DNA from 2 places in the Mesorhizobium sp. URHB0026 genome. Region 2 is predicted to be linked to the other one. Evidence: riboswitches for the same ligand, from Rfam matches in the RefSeq annotation. Region 2 holds a riboswitch; the other holds the start of a gene.
What was found. A riboswitch is a leader RNA that binds a small molecule or an ion and turns the genes downstream of it on or off. The one in region 2 is predicted to bind cobalamin.

Region 1 (7,706 bases), 1.7 Mb from region 2:
GTCCTGGCCACCACTTCCTCGATCTTCGCCAGCGAGCAGACATGGATCATTGTTTGAAACCTTTCGACCGATCCTCGCGCCGCGACGCCCAATCGGCAAGGGCGGATTCGAGCCTGCGCCATTCCTCCTCGCTCCCCGGCAGGCCGGCGCGCAGGGCATGCGGCCGTTCGGAGAAATGCCGCAGCAGGATACCGCTCTGGCCAAGCCCGGAAAACAGGCCGCTGGCATCGGGCAGGCTGAGATAGCGGAACAGCGTGGTGCCCCCCGCGACGGGAACGCCGAAACGGCTAAACAGCGCGTCGAGCCGCCCCGTCGCTTCCGCCAGCGAGGCCCGCATCGCATCCTGCCAGTCGAGATCGGCGAGCGCGCGGATGCCGTATTCCAGGGCCGGTCCTGCGACAGCCCATGGCCCGAACTGCATGTCCAGCCGTTCAGCGGTCGGCGTGTCGGCAAGCGCGAACCCGAGCCGCAGGCCGGCCAGACCAAAGAACTTGCCGAAGGAACGCAGCACGACGATGCCGCCCTGGCCGACATCGCCGGCGAGGCCGTGCTCGCGTGGGCCCACATCCATGAACGCCTCGTCGACGACCAGCAGCCCGCCCTTGGCGCGAAGTCCGGCGGCCAGCACCAGCAACCGGTCGCGCTCGATGATGCGCCCATCCGGATTGTTCGGATTGACGATGATGGCGAGGTCCGCTTCCGCCAACGTCGCGAAATCGCTGGCCTCGACCACGTCGTGCCCGGCAATCGCCGCCGCCCGGGCGTGTTCGGCATAGGTCGGCCCAAGCACCATTGCCTTGCCGGGCCTCACCAGCGAGGCGACGCGCGGCAACAGGATCTGCGTACCAGGGGCCGCCACCACGCTTGCTGGGGAAGGCGCGCCATAGATGTTGGCCGCAATCTCTATCAATTCGCGCCCACGCGCGGCCTCTGGCAATCGCCACAGCGAGGTGGCGGGCAGGTCGAAAAGCGGGTAGGAGTGCGGATTGATACCGGTCGAGAGGTCGACGAAAGGCAGCACGGCATTGGGGAAAAGCGCCCTTGCCCGGCCAAGACTTCCACCATGGTCCACCGCTCCTTCAAGAAGCTTCATGTCAGTCCTGATCGCTTTCCTGTCATTAATTGTCGAATTCGCCCTTGGTTATCCCGACTGGCTGTTTCGCGCCATCGGCCATCCGGTGACATGGTTCGGCAGGCTGATATCCTTTCTCGACTTGCGGCTCAACCGCGCCACTGATCCCGACGCGCTGCGTCGTCAACGTGGTGTCCAGGCGCTTCTGTTCATCGTGCTGGTGCCGGCGATAGCAGGCCTTTGCGTGCAGCTTGTTCTGCTCTGGTTTGTCCCCCTGGGGTGGATCATTGCCGTCTTTCTGGCGACATCGCTCCTGTCGCAGAAAAGCCTTTACGAACATGTCGAAGCCGTCGCCGACGCGCTCGACAGCGGAGGCCTCGACATGGGCCGGGCCGCCGTTTCGCGGATCGTCGGCCGTGATCCCGAGACGCTCGACCGCGCCGGCGTCTGCCGCGCGGCGATCGAGAGCCTAGCGGAAAATTTTTCCGACGGCATCGTCGCCCCCGCCTTCTGGACCGGGGTCGGAGGGCTCGCCGGCGGCGCTGCCTACAAGGCGGCCAACACCGCCGATTCGATGATCGGCCACCGGACTCCGCGCCATGAGGCCTTCGGCTGGGCGGCGGCGCGCTTCGACGACTGGATCAACCTGCCGGCATCGCGGCTGACGGCGCTGCTGATCGTGCTCGCTTCCCTCCTGGTCGAGGGCGCCGACCCCCGCGGTGCCTGGCAGACGGTGCGGCGTGACGCGAAAAAACACCGCTCGCCCAATGCTGGCTGGCCGGAAGCGGGCATGGCCGGTGCGCTTGGGCTGGCGCTCGCCGGACCACGCAGCTATGGCGGTATCATGGTCGACGACATCTTCATGGGCGAAGGCGGCCGCCGCGATGTCGACAGCGGCGACATCAGGCGGGCGCTCAAGCTTTACCGGGTCGCGGACTACCTGCTGATCGGCTTGTTCGGCCTAGTCGCGCTGATCGCTGTTCTGGTTTTTTAGAACTCGATGCCTTGCTGCGCCTTCACGCCCGCCGAGAAATGATGCTTGGTCACGCCCATCTCGGTGACCAGATCGGCAGCCTCTACCAGCCCCGGCTTGGCGTTGCGGCCGGTGACGACGACATGCAGACCCTCGCGCCGGCCCTTGAGCGCCGCAACTACCTTGTCGAGAGCGAGATAATCGTAGCGTAACGCGATGTTGAGCTCGTCGAGCACGACAAGGCTGATCGAGGGATCGTCGATCAATTCCAGGGCCTTGGCCCAGGCGGCCTCGGCGGCCGCGATGTCGCGCTTCAGGTCCTGGGTCTCCCAGGTGAAACCCTCGCCCATTGCATGCCAGACGACGCGGTCGCCAAAGGCGGCAAAGGCGTCCTTCTCGCCGGTGTGCCATTTGCCCTTGATGAACTGAACGACGCCGACGCGCTTGCCGTAGCCGAGCATGCGCAGCGCGAGACCGAAGGCGGCCGTGGTCTTGCCCTTGCCGGGACCGGTGTTGACGATCAGCAATCCCTTCTCGATCGTCTTGCCCGCAACCTCGGCGTCCTGCACCGCCTTGCGCTTGGCCATCTTGGCGCGATGGCGTTCTTCATCCTTGTCGTCGGTCATTTCACTTCACCTTGAGCGGGAGCCCCGCCACCATGAGCAGCACCGTGTCGGCCACTGCCGCGACCCGCTGGTTAAGTCGGCCGGCGTCATCGCGAAACCGGCGCGCCAACGCGTTGTCGGGCACGATGCCCTGCCCGACCTCGTTCGTCACCACGAACCACGGTCCGCGCGGCCGAGACAGCACGTCCGCCAGCCGTCGGCACGCGGCATCGACGTCGTGATCGGCCAGCATGTGATTGGTCAGCCACAGCGTCAGACAGTCGACAAGCACCGGCTGACCGTCCGGCGACGCCTCCAGCGCTTCGGCGAGGTCGAGTGGCGCATCGATGGTCGACCAGCCCTCACCGCGCCGCCAGCGGTGCAGCGCGATGCGCTCGCGCATCTCGTTGTCATAAGCTTGCGCCGTGGCGATATAGGCCCATGGCGAGGCCAATGCCGTCACCAGGGTTTCGGCGTGCGCGCTCTTGCCGGAGCGCGCACCACCGATGATGAAGGTCAGCCTGCCGCGATCAGGCAAAACTGTCGCGCATGCTGGTCGCCGTGGCGGTGAAGCGCCGGCGCACCACGCCCACGATCGCGCCCAGCACCAGCCAGAAGACCAGATTGGTCACCGTCACCGCCACCACGAACTGATGGTGCAGGCCTTCCGGGATCGGCGTCTCGAAACTGTCGGGCTGCGGCGCGCCGACGACATGCGGCGCGACGATCAGCAAGACGGCGAGGATGGTCAATGGCAACGATCTGCGAAACACGATCAGGCCTAGGCCGATCGCGGTCGCGGCCGCCGTTGCCGTCCACCAGATCTGGCGCGGCAGAAGATCGGCCGCCGGCATTGCCGGCAGTTCCGGCTGCAGTCCGAGGCCCGGTGCCAGTGTGAACACGGCAAAGCCGGCCAAGCCCCAGAACACGCCCTGGCGCCAGTTGCCGACGCCACCGAAGAACTCGGAAACCGCGACCAGGACCAGCGCGAAGCCGATGCCGGTGACGATATTGGCAACCACGCTAAAGGCGAAACGCTCGAAACCGTCGGCCGGCGCCCAGCCTTCGTCTTCCTCCGCCGGTGCCATGGCATCGGTGCCCGCGGGCGCGGCAGAGCTCGTGGCATTCCCAGCGGGCGCCACCGTGCTCATCGCGTCATTGGTCGCCGCTGGTGCGGCCGCGTGATCATGGTGGTGGCCGCCGCCGGCCTTTTCGTAGACTTCGGCCTTGAGGATCAGCGGCACGGTGGCATAGGCCTGCATGCAGGCGAGAACGACACCGGCCACAAGCCCCGCGATCGCCGCGACGAACACGACGTTGCGAAACAGATTCATGATGTCGGATCCTCGTTAGTGGCAGGGAAACGCCATCGAGTGGCGATAGTCGTGGGCAGCATTGTGGACCGCATCTATATGCGAGAAGCCGACAAAGCCGACGACGAAGATGCCGAGCAGCGCCGCGAGCGCGAGCTGCATGAAACGGGACTGCGAGGAGACGGAGGCGCCGAGGGAGACGGAAGCGGTAGTCATGTCTTGTCCTTTCGCCCTCCACCCGAGGGCATCGAAGTCAGTTTCCTGTCGCCGGCAGGTCTCCTGGCTCGCGGATAAGCGCCCTTCCCCACCTTCCCGAAGAAAAATCTTCAGTGGCATATGGAGAGGACTACCGCACACAGTTGCGGGGGCAGCCACGGCATTGGGCAGGAATTCCTCCCCGCACCGCATTCCCTCTTGGCTCCAAAAAGGAACCGACGACATCGGCGACTATAAGGAAATTCGCCGCGCCCGGCAAACCAAATTCCGACAGCCGCCAGCGCAGGAGCGTCGTATCGGCGAAGCTGCCTCACCCCGTCCCGATTGACAAACTTCATGGCCGGGTGTCGGCTGGCACCCTCACGGGAAGCCAGCCATGCAGCCCAATGCCAGCGAGCGCGAGCCCTATAACGGCCTGACTCGAACCGAGCCGACGCTGCCCTCATCGGCCTATTGGGACCAGGACAACTATAAGCGCGATCTCGACGCCATCTGGTACAGGGACTGGCTGCTCGTCTGCCGCGAGGCCGATCTTGCCCAGCCTTTGGCGTTCCGCACCTTCCGCGTTGGTACGCAGGAAATCCTCGTGCTGCGCGACGACACCGGCGAGTTGCGTGCCTTCCACAACACGTGCCGGCATCGCGGCTCGCAGCTTTGCCAGGAAAGCGAGGGCCGGCTGAAGGCGCGGCTGATCACCTGCCCGTATCATGCCTGGTCCTATTCGCTGCGTGGCGATCTGGTGCGCGTGCCGTCGAAATCGCTGCCTGACGGTTTCGACAAGGCCGATCATCCGCTTTATCGCGTCGCGCTCTCGGGTGTGGCGGGGCTTCGTCTTCGTCAATCTTGCGGAAGATGCCGCCGGCTCGGCGCAATCCTCCTTCGACCCAGCCTCCGGCGATCTCGGCAACTGGCCGCTGGAAACGCTGGTATCGGGCCATGTGCTGCACAAGGTGATGAACTGTAACTGGAAGATTTTTTGGGAAAACTTCAACGAGTGCCTGCACTGCCCGGGCGTCCACAAGGACCTGTCGCGGCTGGTGCCGATCTATGGCCGCGGCCTGATGAGCCGGCATGACGATCCCGAATGGCTCCGCCACGCCGACAATGACGCGCCGGAATTTTCAGGCGGCCTGCGCGCCGGGGCTGAGACATGGTCGCGTGATGGGCAGACGCACGGGCCGGTCTTCCCGAGCTTGACGCCGGCGGAGCGCAGCGCCGGTCAGACCTATGCCACCAGCCTGCCGTCGATGTTCATCGTCGGCCATGTCGACTATGTCAGGACTGTGCGGCTTACGCCGCTCGGTCCCGAACAGACCGAATTGACCGCAGAATGGCTGTTCGCGCCCGAGGCGCTCGCCGAGACCGACATCGACAACATCGTTGCCTTCGGCACACAGGTGCTGGAGGAGGACGCGGCGATCTGCGAGGTCAACCAGAAGGGGCTGCGCTCGATGCGTCATACAGCTGGCGTGCTGATGCCCGAGGAGTACGACCTGCACCGTTTCCACGATTGGGTGCGCGAGCGCCATGCCGCGGTGACATGAGGTCTGTCGACATTCAGGTCAGGCCAAGCCGAGAAGGGCGGAGGTCGAGAATCGGAACGGAACGTACTTTCGGGGACGTGATTACCGGAAGCGCGGAAACCTGCCGTTCGCAGGCCGGCATCACCTGAATATCGACATACCTACAGCGACTTCGGCAGATATCGCCAGGTCACGAAGCCGCAAAACGCGGCCAGTAGTGCGAGCGTGACGAACACCGATCCCAGACCGAAAAAGGCCAGCACCACCGAATAGACCAGCGGCGGCGTCAGTTCGGAGAAATCGAGATAGGTGCGGTAGACCGCGGCCATCTGCGCGCGCTCATAAGAGCGCACCGAGCGCATGAAGGCGGTCGAACCCAGCGCGTCGAGCGCGATCGTGAAGAAGGCGCCGCACAGCAGGAAGGCGCCGGTGAGCAGCGGCACGGTTACGCCCACGGCACCGGCCGCCAGCAACGTCGCCGACATGGCGAAATAGGCAAATGTTATGGTCCTGCGGCCGCCGAAGCGCTTTCCCGCCTTGCCCCAGAAGATCGCCATGAACAGCAGCGCGTTGCCGGCCGAGACCAGCAGGCCGCCAGCCAATTCGCCCTCGCCGGTGATGACCATGAAGAGCGGTCCATAGACGAAGAAGGTCGTCCAGAAGCAGGAGCGGCCGAAGGCGATCAGCCAGGCCAGCCTGAGCCTCGGCTGCGCGACGAAGCGGCCGATATTGGCGAGCGGATTGGCCGGTCGTGTCTTGCCCGGGCGGATCGACTGGTTGTCGCTCAGCCGATAGGTCCAGAACAGCGCCAGCAAGGCCATGGCGAACACCGCCACCGCGCCATGCGCGGCATAAATGCCGAAGCGCGTATAGAGAAAAATGCCGAGCGTCGGTCCGCCCGTCCAGGCAACCATCGACCAGGCCATGCGCAGCGATTCGGCCTGCATGAAATCGGTCTTGCGGATGTGATCCATGATGTAGAGGTTGAGCGTGATCGACAGCGCGCTGGCGCCCATCACCCGGCACAGCATCCCGGCCAGTTGCCCGGCGAGCGTATGGGTGACGAAGAACAGCGAGCCGATGGCGAGCAGGCAGGCGCCCGCCGTGTAGACCCAGCGCCGCGCGAAGCGGCGGATCAGCATAGGCATGAACAAGGTCACCGACAGGCCGAGCAGGGACACGGCGGTGTAGAGTATCGAGACGATCTGCTCGTTGTGGAGAATCTCGTAGGCCTGGATCGGTATGACGCTCGACACCATGGCGCGGGCGAAGGATTCGACCGCGTAAAGCGAAGCGAAGGTGCGCGCATCCGCGGCCTTGAGGGCCGGAAGCCAGATCGGATGGCGAACATGGGTGGACATTGCTTCCTCAAAGCAGAATCGCGGCGTCAAATCTGCCGTGGACATTTCAGGCCCATTAAGAGGAAACCGACGCACATCCGGTAAAAAGCGAAGCCGGTCAAAGGCTTTTCCGCGCTGGCCCAACCCGGCGCCAGGCGCGGATCCGGCCGCGCGGTGCAGGCCAAGGCGACCGGTCTTCTTCTATCCGGTGCAACCGTGATAGTCGTCCTGGAAGGGCTGAATCAGATCGCGAGACCATGAGCATCCACACGCCGACCGTACCCGTCCCGCAGCCATCGAAGCGCATCGTCGCCATCGATATCTTGCGCGGCATCGCGCTGATCGCGATGGCAAGCTATCACTTCACCTGGGACCTGGAATTCTTCGGCTACACCGATCCCGGCCTGACCGCCTTCGGCTGGTGGAAATTCTACGCCCGCTGCATCGCATCGACCTTCCTGTTCCTGGTCGGCGTCAGCCTCTATCTCGCCCATGGCCGACAGATCCGCTGGAACGGCTTCTGGAAGCGGTTCGCCATGGTCGCGGGCGCGGCGGTCGCCATTTCGGTCGTCACCCGCATCGCCACGCCCGACGGGTTCATCTTCTTCGGCATCCTGCACGAGATCGCGCTCGCCAGCCTGCTCGGCCTCGCCTTCCTGCGCCT
Region 2 (7,706 bases):
GCGCGGCGCCCTCTATCATCACTTCGGCGACAAGAAGGGGCTGCTTGAGGCGGTTATGGCCGAAATCGACGCGGAGATGGCGGCCCGGGTGAATGAGGTCGCGTCGCGGGCGCCGACCCGCTGGCAGCATTTCGTCGACGAATGCACCACCTATATCGAAATGGCGCTGGAGCCGGAAATCCAGCGCATCATGTTCCGGGATGGTCCGGCTGTGCTGGGCGATCCGGCACAGTGGTCGAATGCCAACGCCTGCGTCGGTTCAATGACCGATCATCTGACCGCGCTGCAAGGGGAGGGGGTGGTCGTCCCCGGCGTCGATCCGGAGTCGGCAGCGCGGCTGATCAATGGGGCGAGCAGCCAGGCTGCGCAGCGGATCGCCAATTCGCCAGATCCCGAAGGGACCTCGAAAATGGTGGTGGCCGCGTTCAAGCAATTGCTCGAAGGCCTGCTGAAAAAACCGGAAGCGCTTTCAAGATGAACCTCCATGGCAGTCCCGCCACCACCTGCAATTGACAATAGCCGGTTTGAGCGCATCCTCGGCAGCCATCTCTGAGGGGAGATTCGGGCATGTGGGATTTCGATATCGGCAGGTCGGTGTCCATCATGATGCGGACCTGGCCTTTCATTGTCTTTCGCATGATCGTCTATTTCGGCATCACGCTGGCCTACATCATGGCAACCGGCACCGGCGCATCCGTCGGCTATGGCGTCGGCCATATTTCCACCGATCCCGACGGACCATTGTCTTTTGCGATGTGGGGCGGCGTGGTCGGTTTCGGCATCGTCTCGATCGCCGTCTACTGGATCCGCGAATACATCCTCTACGTCGTCAAAGCGGGCCATATAGCCGTCATGGTGCATCTGATCGACGGCCATGATGTTCCCGACGGCCAGAACCAGATCGCCTACGCAAAAGAGATCGTGACCGAGCGTTTTGCCGAGGCCAACATCCTTTTCGTTGTCGACCAATTGGTCAAGGGCGCCATCCGCGCCATCACCGGCCTGCTCGGCGGCATCGCGGCCTTCCTGCCTATTCCTGGCCTGAGCGGACTGGTTTCCGTTCCTCAACACTGTGATTCGCCTGTCGCTGACCTATGTCGACGAGATCATTCTTGGCTACAACATCCGCATCAATTCGTCCTCGCCGTTCGAAACCGCGCGCCAAGGCGTCGTGCTCTACGCCCAGAACGGTAAGACCATGGTCAAGAACGCCGTCTGGCTGGCGGTCATCATGTGGGCCGTGTCGTTCGTGATTTTCCTGCTGATGCTCGCTCCGGCAGCCGCTATTCTTTACATCATGCCCGGGCAGCTCGCCGGCTGGGCTTTCGTGCTGGCAATCGTCTTTGCCTGGGCTTTCAAGGCGGCCTTCATCGAGCCCTTCGCCATTGCCTGCCTGATGCAGGTCTATTTCAAGACCATCGAGGGTCAGGTCCCCGATGCCGCCTGGGACGCCAGGCTGGCCGAAGCTTCGTCGAAGTTCAGGGAACTCAAGGACAAGGCGCTCTCCACTTTCGGCGGTTCGCGCTGGGGCACGGCCGGCGCGACGAGCTGATCGGCCGGGCTCGCGGGCGCACCGGCGACGGTGCCGAGGCGCGCCACTGCTGATTTGAGCGGCGCTTCGCCTTGCCCGCGAAAAGTCTCGCTCATGATCAGCTCGGGCAGCGGCAGCCGCCGGCCCCAGCCATGCGTTTCGAGGTCCGGCTTCGGTGCGAACTCGGAAACGCGGCCGACGCAGAGATAGGCGATCGGCGTCACGTGATCGGGAATCGCCAGCAGGCTTTTCAGCGCTTGCGCCTCGATGATGCTGACCCAGCCGACCCCAACGCCCTCGGCACGCGCGGCCAGCCAGAAATTCTGCACCGCGCAGACCGTGCTGTAGAGATCCATCTCCGGATTGTGCCACCGCCCCAACGGCGAGCCTTTCGAGCGCTCGCGGTCGCAGGTGATGCAGATGTTTAGCGCGCTTTCGCAAATGCCTTCGAGCTTGAGCTTGCGGTAGAGCGCCTGCCGTTCTGCCTCGATTTCAGGCAGTTCCCGTTCTCGCGCGGCCAGGAACAGGTCGCGCACCTCCGCCCGCCGCGCGGCATCGCGGATGACGATGAAGTTCCAGGGTTGCATGAAGCCGACCGATGGCGCGTGGTGGGCGGCAAGCAGCAGCCGCGCCAGCACCTCGTCGTCGATCGCCTCCGATGTAAAATGGCTGCGGACGTCGCGCCGCGTAAACATGGCACGGTAAACCGCGTCGCGCGCACTCTGGTCAAATCCATCGCCCATTTGAGCGGTCATGGCTTCCCGCATCGCTTGTCCCCTTGCGATTGCAATCGATGCCATCCGCCTGACCATGCGGATGACGATGCCTGCCAGGCCGGTCTTCTGGCTCGGGATCAACCCGCGTCCGGTGCCTTCCCGTCATCGACAGTGGCATCTACCGGCGCGGTCCCCCTCACAGCGTTGGGCACGCCACGGAGTTCAACCGTGTTCCCGATTCTCCTGCCAGGGCATTTGTAGCCAAGTGGAAACACTTGGCGTCGCGGAATGCGGCTAAAACAAACAGACCGGCAGGCACCAGGCAGTAGCGGCAGTCTTACTCCGAAGGGCCGACGACGCCAATGCCCGCAGCGACATGAATGGACGCAGGTTCGATTTTCCCCAGCGATCAAGCCGCAACGCATGGCCATCACGGCGCCGGGGCACTAGATAGGGGGCATGGCCACCCGTCTTTACACGCACCCGATCTTTCTCGAACACATCACCCCGCCCGGTCACCCCGAGCGGCCCGACCGCCTGCGCGCCATCGAGCGCGTGCTCGACGACGAAGCTTTTGCCGCGCTTGACCGCGTCGAGGCACCGCAGGGCGACGAAGCGACCATCCTCTACGCGCATCCCGCCGATTTCGTCGCGCGTGTCCGCGCCGCCATCCCCGACGAAGGCATTGCCCGCATCGACGCAGACACCACCGCCAGCCCGAAAAGCTGGCAGGCGGTGATTACGGCGATCGGTGCCGCCAATGCCGCCGTCGACGACGTCTTTGCGGGCCGCGCCGACAACGTCTTTGTCGCCGCCCGTCCGCCCGGCCACCATGCCGAAAAGACCACTGCCATGGGCTTCTGCTTCTTCAACACGGCGGCAATCGCGGCCCGCTACGCGCAGAAGAAGCACGGCGCCGAGCGCGTCGCCGTCGTCGACTGGGACGTGCATCACGGCAATGGCACGCAGGATATTTTTTGGGACGATCCCTCGGTGCTTTATTGCTCGACGCACCAGATGCCGCTTTATCCCGGCACGGGCGCGAAGAGCGAGACCGGCGCCGGCAACATCGTCAATGCGCCGCTGGCGCCTCGGACCGGCAGCGAGGTGTTTCGTGATGCGTTCCTGTCGCGCGTGCTGCCGGCACTCGACAATTTCGCGCCGGATCTGATTGTCATTTCGGCCGGCTTCGACGCGCACCATCGCGACCCGCTGGCGGAAATCAATCTGACCGAGGACGATTTCGACTGGGCGACCGGCCAGCTGATGCAGCGCGCCGCAATCCACGGCGGCAACCGGCTCGTCAGCCTGCTCGAGGGCGGCTACGATCTGCAGGGATTGGCATTTTCGGTCGCCGCCCATGTCGGGCGACTGATGAAAGGATGAATGATGACCGGTGAGATCAACGAAGACGTCAAGGCGATGAGCTTTGAACAGGCACTCGACGCACTGGAGAAGATCGTCGATGATCTGGAGCGGGGCGACGTGCCGCTCGACCAGTCTATCCGGATTTACGAGCGGGGCGAGGCGCTGAAGGTCCATTGCGACCGGCTGCTGAAGGCCGCCGAGGACAAGGTCGAGAAGATCAGGCTGTCGCGCGACGGCAAGCCGGTTGGAACCGAGCCGCTCGACGCGGACTGAGTCCGGAGCAGCCTTACCGATTTTTGGACACGATCATCATTGAGGATACAGTTCGTCCCGATTGAAACGGACAAGAGGAGATACGGAAGCGATGTGCAGAAACATCAAGACCCTGTTCAATTTTGATCCGCCGGCAACTAACGACGAAGTCCGTGACGCGGCACTGCAGTTTGTCCGCAAGCTGAGCGGCACGACGCGGCCTTCTGCCAAGAACCAGCATGCGTTCGATCATGCGGTCGAAGCCATCGCCGCATCCGCACGCGAATTGCTCGATTCCCTCGAAACCCACCAGCATCCGCGCAATCGCGAAGAGGTGGCGGCCAAATTAAAAGCAAAAGCGGCGATCCGGTTCGCCTGATATGCCCACGCGCCCGCTGACCGCTGACGAGGAGAGTTCATGAGCTTCTTCCCCGGCAAAGACCCTGAGGCCGGCGATGCCTTCGCCAGCGACCAGATCGAGCTGATGGTCATCCCCAACGCCAAGGACATTGGCGGTTTCGAAGTGCGTCGCGCCTTGCCGACCGCTAAGAGGCGCCTGGTCGGGCCGTTCATCTTCTTCGATCGAATGGGTCCCGCGATCATGCGCGCCGGCCAGGCGCTCGATGTCCGTCCGCACCCGCATATCGGCCTGTCGACCGTGACCTATCTGTTCGACGGCAAGATCAGGCATCGCGATTCGCTGGGCACCGAGATGGTCATCGAGCCCGGCGACGTGAACCTGATGACGGCTGGTCGCGGCATCGTCCACTCCGAGCGCACGCCGCAGGAATTGCGCGGCGCGCCGATGTCGATCTCCGGCCTGCAGACCTGGTTGGCTCTGCCGGACGGCAAGGAAGAGGTGGCACCGGTGTTCGAGAACACCGCGGCGCTGCGGCTTCCCGAAATCGACGCCGAAGGCGTCAGCGGCCGCGTCGTCATCGGTGAGTTCCAGGGCTTGCGGTCTCCGGTGCGGGCCGATACCGAAACACTCTATGCAGATTTGCGGGTGGCGCCCGGCGCCAGCGTCAAAATCCCGGCCGATGCCGAGGAGCGCGCCATCTACACGCTGGAGGGCGAGGTCTCGATTTCGAGTGATGTCTTTCCGGCGGAACGGCTGCTGGTGTTCCGGCCCGGCGACGAGATCGTCATATCGTCATCGACCGGGGCGCATTTCATGCTGTTCGGCGGCGCCTCGCTTGGCTCAAAGCGCTACATCTGGTGGAATTTCGTTTCCTCGTCCAAGGAGCGCATCGAGCAGGCCAAGCAGGAATGGAAGACCGGCCGCTTCGATATCGTTCCTGGTGATGAGAAAGAATTCATCCCGCTGCCGGAAGGTTGAGCGGATCGAAGGGTTGAGCGTCCGCGTCAGCGACACGCATTTACTTTCGCCTGCCGGCGGCCTATCCCGCAGATGAACAGAAAGTCTGGGCCCAACGTGAACGCAACGCCGCATACGCCGCTTCTCGATAGGGTTCGCGTCCCGGCCGATCTGCGCAGGCTGGCCGAGAGCGACTTGCCACAACTGGCATTTGAGCTTCGCGCCGAACTGGTCGATGCCGTTTCCCGCACCGGCGGCCATCTCGGTGCCGGCCTTGGCGTGGTCGAACTGACGGTGGCACTGCATTATGTCTTCAACACACCCGATGACCGGCTGATCTGGGATGTCGGCCACCAGGCCTATCCGCACAAGATCCTGACCGGCCGTCGCGACCGCATCCGCACCTTGCGCCAGGAAGGCGGTTTGTCGGGCTTCACCCGCCGAGCCGAGAGCGAATATGACCCGTTCGGCGCCGCCCATTCCTCGACATCGATATCGGCCGGCCTCGGTATGGCCGCCGCCCGCGACCTCTCAGGCGGCCGCAACAATGTCATTTCCGTCATCGGCGACGGCGCTATGTCGGCTGGCATGGCTTATGAGGCGATGAACAATGCCGGCGCGCTCGATGCGCGCCTCATCGTCATCCTCAACGACAATGATATGTCGATCGCCCCGCCAACCGGCGCCATGAGCGCCTATCTGGCGCGCCTGGCTTCCGGCAAGGCCTATGTCGGCCTGCGCGACTTCGGCAAGAAGCTGACCTCCTATCTCGGCAAGCGGGCCAATCGAGCCATCACCCGCGCGGTCGAGCATGCGCGCGGTTACGTCACCGGCGGCACCTTGTTCGAGGAACTCGGCTTCTATCACATCGGCCCGATTGACGGTCACAATCTGGAGCATCTCATCCCGGTCCTGAAAAATGTCCGTGACAACGGCAAGGGTCCGGTGCTGATCCATGTCGTCACCCAGAAGGGCAAGGGCTACGCGCCGGCGGAAGCGGCCGCCGACAAGTATCATGGCGTCAACAAATTCGACGTCATCACCGGCGCACAGGCCAAGGCGCCGGCCAATGCACCGGCCTACACCAAGGTGTTTGCCGAAAGCCTGATCCAGGAGGGCCGCGAGGACGACCGCATCGTCGCCGTCACCGCCGCCATGCCGAGCGGCACCGGCCTCGACCTGTTCGGCGAGGTGTTTCCGTCAAGGATTTTCGACGTCGGCATTGCCGAACAGCATGCGGTGACCTTCGCCGCCGGCCTGGCGACGGAAGGCTACAAGCCCTTCGCGGCGATCTATTCGACCTTCCTGCAGCGTGCCTATGATCAGGTCGTCCATGACGTCGCGATCCAGAAACTGCCGGTGCGTTTCCCCATCGATCGCGCTGGCTTTGTCGGCGCCGACGGTGCCACCCATTGCGGCGCGTTCGATACCACCTTCCTGGCAAGCCTGCCGGGCTTTGTCGTAATGGCCGCGGCCGACGAGGCGGAATTGCGTCACATGGTTCGCACCGCCGCCAGCTACGACGACGGGCCGATCGCCTTCCGCTATCCGCGCGGCAACGGCGTCGGCGTCGAAATGCCCGAGCGCGGCTCGGTTCTGGAGATCGGCAAAGGCCGCATCGTCCGGGAAGGCAGCAAGGTTGCCCTCCTGTCCTTCGGCACAAGGCTGCAGGATTGCGTTGCCGCAGCCGAGGAACTCGGCGCAGCCGGGCTTTCCACCACGGTCGCCGATGCCCGTTTCGCCAAGCCGCTCGACCAGGATCTGATCCGGCGGCTGGCCCGCTCCCATGAGGTTCTGGTAACGGTGGAGGAGGGCGCCATTGGCGGCTTCGCCAGCCATGTGCTGCAATTCCTCGCCCATGAAGGACTGCTCGAAAGCGGCCTGAAGGTACGCCCCCTGGTGCTGCCGGATGCCTTCACCGACCACGCCAAGCCAGAAAAGATGTATGCCGATGCTGGTCTCGACGTCGCAGGAATCGTGCGCACCGTGTTCACCGCGCTCGGTCATACGGTCCGTGCCCAGCGCGCTTGAATCAAAACCTCAACAGCTTGAATCAGTTTGCCGGTTCGATTTCGTAATGCGTTGTTAACGCTGCCGTTTGGCGTTTTGCTTACCCTGTCCCTTGGCCGTTTTTCAACGCCGCCCTGCTAGATCACAGGCAGGCAGGGAGACAGCGAGAATGAAGATGCTTCTGTGCGGCGCGGCCTTGGCGGTGATGGTCGTACCGGCTGCCGCCGAAACGCCCTACGACCGCAATCTCGAAAAGGCGGCGGTAGGCATTGTCGCCAGCAAGATGGGCGATATCCGCGGTGCCTTTGCCTACAAGCAAATTCCGCAGCTTGTGGTGCCGCCGGATCCTTCGCCTGTTGCGACAGAGCAAGCGCCTGAGCAGGCTTCAGGGGGTCGAGACGACGGATTGTCTCCAGCCATCGAGCGCCAGGCACCCCGAACCATCTTCTAAAACCACATGTCGCGTACGCAGCGGCCGTCGCGCGGCAGATCATCGTACGTGTCGAGGCCA

Region 1: it holds a riboswitch for cobalamin, as region 2 does, so the genes downstream of both, ACVWWD_RS24115 (CbtB domain-containing protein) here and bluB (5,6-dimethylbenzimidazole synthase) in region 2, are expected to answer to the same signal.

Annotation. Positions count from the first base shown of each region.
Region 1 covers NZ_JBSSCN010000001.1:4,890,976-4,898,681, forward strand. Annotated here, with positions in the region: gene ACVWWD_RS24085 (tyrosine phosphatase family protein) at 1-50, opposite strand, end outside; gene cobD (threonine-phosphate decarboxylase CobD) at 47-1,093, opposite strand; gene cbiB (adenosylcobinamide-phosphate synthase CbiB) at 1,092-2,066, shown strand; gene cobO (cob(I)yrinic acid a,c-diamide adenosyltransferase) at 2,063-2,671, opposite strand; gene cobU (bifunctional adenosylcobinamide kinase/adenosylcobinamide-phosphate guanylyltransferase) at 2,673-3,188, opposite strand; gene ACVWWD_RS24110 (CbtA family protein) at 3,181-3,984, opposite strand; gene ACVWWD_RS24115 (CbtB domain-containing protein) at 4,000-4,179, opposite strand; cobalamin riboswitch at 4,216-4,414, opposite strand; gene ACVWWD_RS24120 (aromatic ring-hydroxylating oxygenase subunit alpha) at 4,556-5,143, shown strand; gene ACVWWD_RS24125 (SRPBCC family protein) at 5,133-5,723, shown strand; gene ACVWWD_RS24130 (MFS transporter) at 5,864-7,063, opposite strand; gene ACVWWD_RS24135 (heparan-alpha-glucosaminide N-acetyltransferase) at 7,300-7,706, shown strand, end outside.
Region 2 covers NZ_JBSSCN010000001.1:3,237,422-3,245,127, forward strand. Annotated here, with positions in the region: gene ACVWWD_RS15860 (TetR/AcrR family transcriptional regulator) at 1-478, shown strand, start outside; partial or broken gene ACVWWD_RS15865 (hypothetical protein) at 568-1,552, shown strand; partial or broken gene bluB (5,6-dimethylbenzimidazole synthase) at 1,669-2,343, opposite strand; cobalamin riboswitch at 2,347-2,528, opposite strand; gene ACVWWD_RS15875 (histone deacetylase family protein) at 2,707-3,633, shown strand; gene ACVWWD_RS15880 (exodeoxyribonuclease VII small subunit) at 3,637-3,888, shown strand; gene ACVWWD_RS15885 (DUF2277 domain-containing protein) at 3,980-4,246, shown strand; gene ACVWWD_RS15890 (pirin family protein) at 4,286-5,206, shown strand; gene dxs (1-deoxy-D-xylulose-5-phosphate synthase) at 5,279-7,216, shown strand; gene ACVWWD_RS15900 (hypothetical protein) at 7,365-7,646, shown strand; gene ACVWWD_RS15905 (GFA family protein) at 7,643-7,706, opposite strand, start outside.